Regions from separate parts of the Brevibacillus ruminantium genome, predicted to be linked through region 4. Evidence: riboswitches for the same ligand, from Rfam matches in the RefSeq annotation. Region 4 holds a riboswitch; each other region holds the start of a gene.
The links. A riboswitch is a leader RNA that binds a small molecule or an ion and turns the genes downstream of it on or off. The one in region 4 is predicted to bind cyclic di-AMP.
Positions count from the first base shown of each region.

Region 1: linked by a shared signal. The riboswitch ahead of NDK47_RS04170 (hypothetical protein) and the one ahead of NDK47_RS13470 (CAP domain-containing protein) in region 4 are both predicted to bind cyclic di-AMP.
Region 2: linked by a shared signal. The riboswitch ahead of NDK47_RS06430 (betaine/proline/choline family ABC transporter ATP-binding protein) and the one ahead of NDK47_RS13470 (CAP domain-containing protein) in region 4 are both predicted to bind cyclic di-AMP.
Region 3: linked by a shared signal. The riboswitch ahead of NDK47_RS21970 (C40 family peptidase) and the one ahead of NDK47_RS13470 (CAP domain-containing protein) in region 4 are both predicted to bind cyclic di-AMP.

Region 1 is NZ_CP098755.1:815,217-817,414, forward strand. Features, by position in the region: gene NDK47_RS04160 (aspartate kinase) at 1-172, opposite strand, end outside; gene NDK47_RS04165 (Na-translocating system protein MpsC family protein) at 254-559, opposite strand; gene NDK47_RS04170 (hypothetical protein) at 628-1,083, opposite strand; cyclic di-AMP (ydaO/yuaA leader) riboswitch at 1,206-1,364, opposite strand; gene NDK47_RS04175 (response regulator) at 1,572-2,198, opposite strand, start outside.
Region 2 is NZ_CP098755.1:1,314,833-1,317,030, forward strand. Features, by position in the region: gene NDK47_RS06425 (hypothetical protein) at 1-366, opposite strand, end outside; cyclic di-AMP (ydaO/yuaA leader) riboswitch at 529-673, shown strand; gene NDK47_RS06430 (betaine/proline/choline family ABC transporter ATP-binding protein) at 832-1,974, shown strand; gene NDK47_RS06435 (ABC transporter permease) at 1,971-2,198, shown strand, end outside.
Region 3 is NZ_CP098755.1:4,462,150-4,464,347, forward strand. Features, by position in the region: gene NDK47_RS21960 (PspA/IM30 family protein) at 1-223, opposite strand, end outside; gene NDK47_RS21965 (LiaF transmembrane domain-containing protein) at 302-712, opposite strand; cyclic di-AMP (ydaO/yuaA leader) riboswitch at 1,098-1,240, shown strand; gene NDK47_RS21970 (C40 family peptidase) at 1,246-1,878, shown strand; gene NDK47_RS21975 (response regulator transcription factor) at 2,104-2,198, shown strand, end outside.
Region 4 is NZ_CP098755.1:2,723,357-2,725,554, reverse strand. Features, by position in the region: gene NDK47_RS13480 (RidA family protein) at 1-148, opposite strand, end outside; gene NDK47_RS13475 (alanyl-tRNA editing protein) at 280-1,005, shown strand; cyclic di-AMP (ydaO/yuaA leader) riboswitch at 1,069-1,225, shown strand; gene NDK47_RS13470 (CAP domain-containing protein) at 1,233-2,042, shown strand; gene NDK47_RS13465 (DedA family protein) at 2,187-2,198, opposite strand, start outside.

The DNA.
Region 1 (2,198 bases), 1.9 Mb from region 4:
CGATTTCTTTGGACAACTCGATCAAATCGTCCGTCGTATCTCCCATTGCGGAGACCACCACGACGCACTGATGGCCTTCCTGCCTTCGGTCCGCTATCCGACGCGCAACGCGCTTTATCCGTTTGGCGTCGCCTACGGAACTGCCGCCATATTTCATCACCAATAATGACAACATTATCACTCCCGATTATGAATTCGAATACTGTTCCACTTAACTGACGGACAGGCCTTGGAATAAAACGTCTCTTCAAACCTAATCATGCATATACTTGTGCTCGATATCGCAATCCAGATGAATCAGCTCCATTTTTTCCCCGGTGCCGATGCAAATGTCGGATTGAATGGAAGTGACGCGGCAACCGACAATTGCAGCCACTTTAGGTTTCAACAGCGCTTGCAATCGGTCGCGATCCATTTCGACTATCGTCTGATGAATGCTTCTGCCGCGTATGGTATGGACAGAGATGGAATGCTCAATTGTTGGAGTTCCTTTGGCAATGATCACGATATGGTTTTTAATGACTCTTACTTCCACCTCCTGCGGATGTTCACCGATCATTGCAAGTAGGCCTCTTTCAGTTGATTTACAAGCTCCTGCACCATGCATTTCTCCTTTCCGTTACGAGATCAGAATGAGACGTAAGATTCGGCATGTTCCATGATATATTGTTGTTTTATCGGAAAATCACCGTGATGTGGCAAAAGAAAAGGGGTCTCGAGAGTGGATGACAAGTCCATCAACGCCGATTCGGCCAACTCTTTTCGAATCCTTCCCCAATTCTCTTCTTTACCCTGTAGCAATTGAAAGGCTTGGGCAATGTTAAGACCTTTCAGATTCATATATACGGATGCCCATCCGACGAGGTCGAACGGTTTTTTCGTATTAGGCAATCGGTATTCTCCCCAACCGCTAAACCCGTTGCCGGATAGTTTCAGATATCCGCACACGCTACCTTTTTCGTTTTCGAAAAATAAACGCCGGGTCAACTCTTGATCGAAGCGAAATACTTCGATGGAACGGATTCTCTCCTCATACCGAAAACCGGGCGATTCAAGACCCGGCAGTGGATCCGCTTCTTGCACGTGTAACATGCTTGCCACTCTCCCTAAATGTTTTTTTGGGTACGACAAAAAGCCCGAAGAGCAGAGAAACGAAGCTCTCGGGCAGTCTGTTGTCAGTCCATCAGACAAACGCAGCTCGGATACGGTTCTCTCTCAATGCGCTTACGAGGTTAGCTGTCGGGTTAGGGCTTGAGAGTACCCTTTCCAAGTGCCAAGCAGACAAGGAATTCACCCCGTGAAACCATTTAATGGCTTCTGTTGGTTCCCCCGTTTCCCCTTAGGGAATTCAGCGATTCAAATGAATTTGAAGTTGTTGATAGAGATCATACGCTTTTTGCAAGACAATGTAAAAGCCGAATCCAACGCCTATTTTTGATTTTTAGCCTTTTCTCGTGCGCGAAAACGGATGCATCGGACAAAAACTTACGGAGACGGCAATATTTCTACACGAAGGTCCCGTTCTTACGTTTTTGAACGGAGGATGGACGTAGCCGAGGTAAGCGACTCTGTTACTCCCTGGACAGGAAGCGATAGCCGATCCCCGGCTCCGTCAGAATGAACTTGGGCCGAGTCGAGTCTTCCTCGAGTTTTTTGCGTAGATGTCCGATGTACACCCGCAAATAATGGCTGTCGGTCTCATTGTGGTGGCTGCCCCATACTTGTTGGAGCAGCTGACGCTGCGTGACTACTTTCCCGGCGTTGGAGGCGAGAATTTTCAACAGATCGTATTCTGTTGGGGTCAACTTGATCCGTTCTCCCTTCAACTCCACGCTTCGCTGTGCCAGGTCGATGGTCAGCTCGCCGATCTGGAGGATGGGCTCATTCGACGATTTGGCTACGTGCCGCAGCGCAACACGCATTCGAGCGACGAGCTCTCCCATCCCGAACGGCTTGGTTACATAATCATCGGCGCCGCTGTCGAGCGCGACGATTTTATCTTCCTCCCTGTCTTTTGCCGTCAGCACAATGATCGGCGAATTTGACCATTCCCGGATGCGGCCGAGCACTTCCATGCCGGATATGCCCGGCAACCCGAGATCAAGTATGATCAAGTCCGGCAACATCAAGGATGCCTGTTGGAGGCCCTCCTCTCCTGTCGAGGCTTCGTAGATGGCATATTGATGGGCTTGCAGGGT
Region 2 (2,198 bases), 1.4 Mb from region 4:
GGCAGAGCTGGACAGCTTTCCAGCAGGGTTTAAGGGATCGGCAGGAACCACAATCACCTTGGCGATCTTGTCTCCATGATCCAGCGTGATCTGATAATTCCCGGTCTTGCCGCGAGCGATGTAGGCAGTTCCCCCTTTGGTGGAGATCGCTTCTCCTTCGGCAGTGTAACCAGTGGCAATCAACCCTATATTGCCCCCGTCATTTGTATTGGTGAAAGATGCCGTGACGACCATCTGTCCATTTTGCAGCGAGGTTTGGAAGCTCAGATTTGAAGCGGCGTCCGCGTTATTTTGGAACGGCATCAACAAGAGTCCAACAATCAAGAGAGCAGGAAACCAGAAACGTTTCCACAGGTGAGTCAGCATGAAATGATCCTCCTTCAATTCCAGAAATAAAATAAAACCTAAGGAGTATTCTGACTCTTTCTCCTGAAAAATTCCATAAAAATTTACTTTTATTACCAAAGGACTAAGACCTTTGTCCTTTTTAAACGCTGCTCATTTGACGAAATGATCGAATTCATGCATAATAGCCATAAGCTTAATTTCCGATTTGCATAATCGGAAAGCGGGGGAACCACTTTTTTTGGGGCGAATCGGCCGCATCACAGCCGTAGGGAACCATCTTTCCCGAGTCCGACAGCTAACCTCGTCAGCCTCAAGATGGGTCAAAACAAGCTGTCTATGTCGAAATTTTTCGATGTGGAGAATCATTCGGTTTTTTGACCCTTTGCTTTGGCAGGGTCTTTTTTGTGTTATTTTCGACCCTGCTTCTGCAGGGTCTTTTTTTTTCAAAAAATCTACTTTTTTGTAAAAGGAGGGAGATGTGAAATGGCGAATGCGGTTGTCTTTGAACGCGTGCGCAAGTCGTACGGGTCGACCACGGTGATCAGTGAGCTCAATCTGGAGATTCCTCAGGGCAGTATTACCGTTCTGGTAGGGCCATCCGGCTGCGGCAAGACGACGACGATGAAAATGATCAATCGTTTGATCACGCCTACGTCGGGGCGAATTACGGTCGAAGGGAGGGATTCGGGACAGGTTGATCCTGTTCAGTTGCGGCGCAGCATCGGCTATGTCATTCAGCAGGTAGGGCTGTTCCCCCACCTGACGATTGCCGAGAATATTTCGCTCGTGCCGAGACTCCAGGGGGGAAAGGCGGCGATCGACTCCAAAAAGATTGATCACATGCTGGACCTCGTCGGCTTGGACCCCGAGCAGTACCGGGAGCGATATCCGGCAGAACTCTCGGGAGGACAGCAGCAGCGGGTGGGCGTAGCCCGTGCGCTGATGAGCGATCCGCCGATTATCTTGATGGATGAGCCTTTTTCCGCGCTTGATCCGATTACCCGCGAGCAGCTTCAGGATGAGCTGATCCGGCTCAACCAGGAGTTGAACAAAACGATTGTGTTTGTCACTCACGACATGGATGAAGCCTTGAAGATCGCGGATCAGATCGTCGTCATGCAAAAAGGATGCGTCATTCAGCAGGGGACTCCCGACCAGATCCTGCGGCACCCCGTCAACGATTTTGTCCGCGGCTTTATCGGAGAAAAGCGGCTGCATGCCCATCTGTCGCAGCTTGTACAGGATGTGATGGTCGCGGAGCCGGTTACGGTCTCGCCGGGGCGCGGGTTGGCGGAAGCAGTGCAGATCATGTACCGCAAGCGGGTGACCGGACTGATCGTTGTCGACAAAAATGGAAAATACCTGGGTTTGGCCGATACAGCGGATATCCACAAGCGGTATCCCGATGAATCGCTGACCGTTCGCGATGTGATGCGGACCGAAACCATCACCCTGCATCCCACAACGTCACTGACAGACGCGATCGGTTACGTGCAGGAAGCGCCTTACGGGTATGTACCGGTAGTCCGGGATGACGGAACACTGGCAGGTTTGTTGACAAGGGCAAGTCTCGTCGATGTGCTGGCCCGTCCTTATCTGGAAGGGGAGAGGAGTGAGGTGCAATGAGTGAAGTGATTTCGGTCATGGCAGACCGCTGGCCAGACATCTTGCAAGCGACCTGGCAGCATATCGTACTGTCGATTGTCGCCTTGTTTTGGGCGATTGTGATAGCTGTGCCAACGGGCATCCTGCTGACTCGCTATCGGCGGCTGGCTGGCCCGGTGCTGGCCCTTATCTCTGTCTTTCAGACGATCCCCAGCCTGGCGCTTCTGGGATTCATGATCCCGCTG
Region 3 (2,198 bases), 1.7 Mb from region 4:
CCTGACGATCACGCTTCTCAGCAAGCGTCACGGCCTCTTCCCATTGTTGGCGGAATTTTTTCTCCAAAGCTACCTGACGGGCTACAGATACCTCTACCTGCCCGATCTCTACTTCCATGTCTCGCATATATTGATTGAGCATCACTACCGGATCTTCCATCGAATCGATAACGTCATTTACAGATGCCACCGTCAAGTCACGCAGTCGTTTAAAAATACCCATTTTTTAGTCCTCCTTCATCATATCACAAGAATTTTAATTGTCATGTACACCCTGTGGGCCTTTGCTTCCTATTTCGAATCAAAACGTTTCTTTCTTGGTTACTCGGTGCTCCCAGTTATCCAAAGCATCTTCTTTTAATACACGTTCTGCCCATTGTTTCTCCCAGACTGTCGGCATGTGGTCGTCCGACCTGTCATGTCGGCGGATGAGGCGATAACCCAGGTAAATGACCCCGACAGCGATGATGACATTGAACAGCAGGTGCAGCTTGCCGATCAGCATTAACAGCCCGAACAGGAAAACCAGTAACCCCCAGAAGCGGGAACCGGAACCGCTCATTAGCTTGCGGGCTCCATATAACATGATCAGCCCGGGGATGAGTATTCCGAGGAAGCGACCGCTGTGAATCCCCAGAAGATCCAGAAAGACAAATCCTCCAGTCAGCAGCAATGCCAGTCCAAGGAGCACTTTGCCAGACCGCTCGTTCATGAATTGCTTCCCTCCAATCGTCTTATGTGGTGGTGTGAACCTTATGTCCTCATTGTAGACGGGGCAGAGATTTGCGATAACGGGCGAGCGGTTGGTTTTTGTCTCCGTCCCTGGACGGATTAAATGTCCTTCCCAGACCGGACAAGCACCTATCCGCACTCGGAAAGCTTCTTTATCTAAGGTCTGGAATTGGCCCTGGGCTATATGTAGAGACGGCTTTGGGCTATATTCTAGAGATGGTTTTGGGCGAATTTTGTCTGACGAGTGGACCAGTCACTTCGTTACAGCGTATGACAAAATAATATGTCAAAATTGTGAACAATCTGCGCAAAAAAAGGAAAAACAGGCCAAGTGTTGAATTCTGTGGAGGTGCGTGTAAAAAAACATCGAAAAATAGCCGAATTCCTTTTTATGGAAACGGGGGACCCACTATCTTTTGGGGTGAATGACTGCAACGTTCTGGCAGTCTAGGGAAATCCTTTCGACCGAACCCATCAGCTAACCTCGTAGGCTCAGGAGAGGAGCAGTTTGTTTTGCGCAAGACGGTAGTAGCTTTCATGATTGCCGGATTGCTTGCAATGGGTACCGTCCCGGCACATGCTCAGGAGGGAACCCCCCTGATGAATGTTGTCAACGACCTTTACGGTGTCCCTTACAAGTCTTCCGGAACCACGAAAAAAGGTTTTGACTGCTCCGGCTTTACACGCTATGTATTTGACGCGCTGGGTATAGATTTGCCACACAGCTCTGCTTCTCAATTTACGGTAGGCCAGCCAGTGAATCGAAAAGATCTGCAGCCAGGCGACCTCGTCTTTTTCAAGACGAACGGCAGAAGCATCTCCCATGTCGGCATCTATATCGGCAATGACACGTTTGTACACTCGGAGTCAGGCAGAGGTGTCGTCAACACCAAGTTGAGCGATCCTTACTACTGGAGCAAGCGTTATGTGGGTGCCAAGCGAATTGCCGCCCCAATCCTCCAGGCAGATGAGTCCACTACTCCGCCAGCGAAAAAAGCGGTACAAGCAGCGTCTACGCCAGAAGCCCAACCAGAGCAACAAGAAGTAGCACCAGCCCCGCAGCCACAACCAACAGAGGCGCCCGCGCCTACAGACGCTGCGGCAGCCCCCGAGCAGCATGGGGCTCAGCCAGAAAAGGCAGAATAAGCAGAAGTATGGAAGCCAGGGACGTGAGGTCTCTGGCTTTTTCTGACGAAACTTAGTACCAGGTGTCAAGAGGAAGTGACAGCCGCTATTCGCTAACCCCCTCTCTTTTTCCTGCTTTCAAGTCGTGGTAACATTTGGATTCTATGCACGCTGTCAGGCAAACCATGTTATGATTAGAGGAGAATCGAATCATACTGGAGATCTGAGGTAACTGGGGGAATTCCTGTGAAAGACCATATTTTGCTTGTCGACGACAATCTGGAGATTATCGAGCTTCTTGAAGATATTTTGGTCAGCGAAGGCTATGAGGTGACCGCCTC
Region 4 (2,198 bases):
AAAGGGGTTGACCGTCCACAAAACACCCGGCACCTGAAGTAAAGATCAGATTTCCAGAGCGTACACAGGAAACATAATTGGCTAGAGGCGGTTGACTTGGCGGCAGGACAATATCCAACTCTTTGAGACGGTGTTCCACGGAAGACATGCAATCACTCTCCATTTGTCAGAAAATTTAGTATCTCGTCCTTATTCTTATACTATCATCTTACTGGCATGATATGATACAATTTTTTTGATATCAACAATTTTTTTTGAAGAATGATTGGAGAGCTGATGATGACTACGGAACAATATCTGAACGACAGCTATCTGACGATAGGCGAAGCCCAGATTCTTGAGATTGGGCAAAATCAGGTCATTTTGGATCAGACGATTTTTTACCCGACGGGCGGCGGACAAGAGCATGATCTTGGGGTCATGGTGCAAAACAACCGGGAGTATGAGGTCGTGAAGGTCAAAAGGGAGCAAGGCCGTATCGTTCACTATCTGTCGAGTACAGAAGGATTGCAAAAGGGTCCTGTCCATCTGCAAATTGATTGGGAAAGACGCTACGGACTGATGCGCCATCATTCACTGCTTCACGTATTGGCCGCTGTCGTACAACGCAAGTTCGGTGCACTCTGTACGGGAAACCAAATCTATCCCGATCGGGCGCGCATCGATTTCACCCAGCTCCGTGAGCTAAGCGAGGAAGAGACCGCCGAGATCGTAGCCGAGACGAATGAAGAAATCAACCGAAATCATCCCATCACAACCCGCTGGATTACACGTGAAGAAGCAGACCATGCCCCTTCTCTGATCAAAACTGTGGTCAATTTGCTCCCTCCCTCCGTGACCACTGTGAGACTGGTGGCAATCGGTGATATTGATGAGCAAGCTTGTGGCGGGACACATGTAAAGGAAACATCGGAAATCGGTCATTTTGCCATCACGAAAATAAAAAGCAAGGGGCAGGACAGCAGGCGGTTGGAGGTTGTCGCTATGCCGATCAGCGGCGGTTAAACCCCGACTTACCAGGATTTACAGGTTCACTTCTCTGGTCTTCCTTTGTTATCCTGATTAAGCCAAACAAACAAGCCGAAACTTCTCGCGGGAGAAGTGCGGGGGACTTTTTTCTGCAGAAAACCGTTTTTTCTGCATTGGGGTGAATCACGTAAAGTGAAGGGTTGTATCCTCAACCCAAACCCGACAACTAACCTCGTAGGCAAAAAAAAGGAGACGATGAGAACATGAAACCATTTGGCAAGTCGATCATCGCAATTGCTTTGGGATTGGCCGTTACTTCTATTTCTACTTCTGCTTTTGCTGCCACATGCCCGTTAAAATCCGGAGCGAATTCAGGCTCAGGCCAGTGGCTCTCAAATGTATTGAATTCCCAATCTTTCAAACAGTTTCAACAGTCTAACCCATGTCCGACGAATCAAGGATTGTCATTCAATCAAGTGTTGCCAATCAGCAAAGCAATGCCGAACAATCAGGCTACGCCTTGGAATTGCAATTATGCGGTTCCCAATTTCCAATGGATTATGAATCCTCAACAAATGCAACAACCGGTTCAAAATCAGGTACAGCAACCTGTTGAACAACCAGTTCAACAGCCAGTTCAACAGCCGGTTCAACAACAACCAGCACAACAGCAAGCACCAAAAGCGAGCCAACCTGCTCAAGCATCTTCCCAATTTGCTCGTCAGGTAGCAGATTTGGTTAACCAGGAGCGTGCAAAAGCTGGTCTGTCTCCGCTTACCTATGATGCTTCCCTGGAAAAGGTAGCATCGGCAAAAGCGGCTGACATGGATGAAAACCACTATTTTGACCACAACAGCCCGACCTATGGTTCTCCATTCGACATGATGAGCAAATTTGGTGTGAACTTCATGGCTGCAGGTGAAAACATCGCGATGGGCCAACGCAGCCCGGAAGAAGTCATGCAGCAATGGATGAACAGTGACGGTCACCGCAAAAACATTTTGAATCCGAATTTCACGAAAATCGGTGTAGGATATCAAAATGGATACTGGGTACAAGAATTCACTGGATGATCAATGAATCGAAGTAAAAAAACCGAGTTGCTCTTGGGAGTGACTCGGTTTTTCCTTTTTTCTTATCAACCCCTGCCCCGTTCCTTTAACTCCTTCAACCGCTTCATCATCCTTTCGGAAGGTTTGTTTCTTCTGAGAAAACGTTTATCCTCGGAA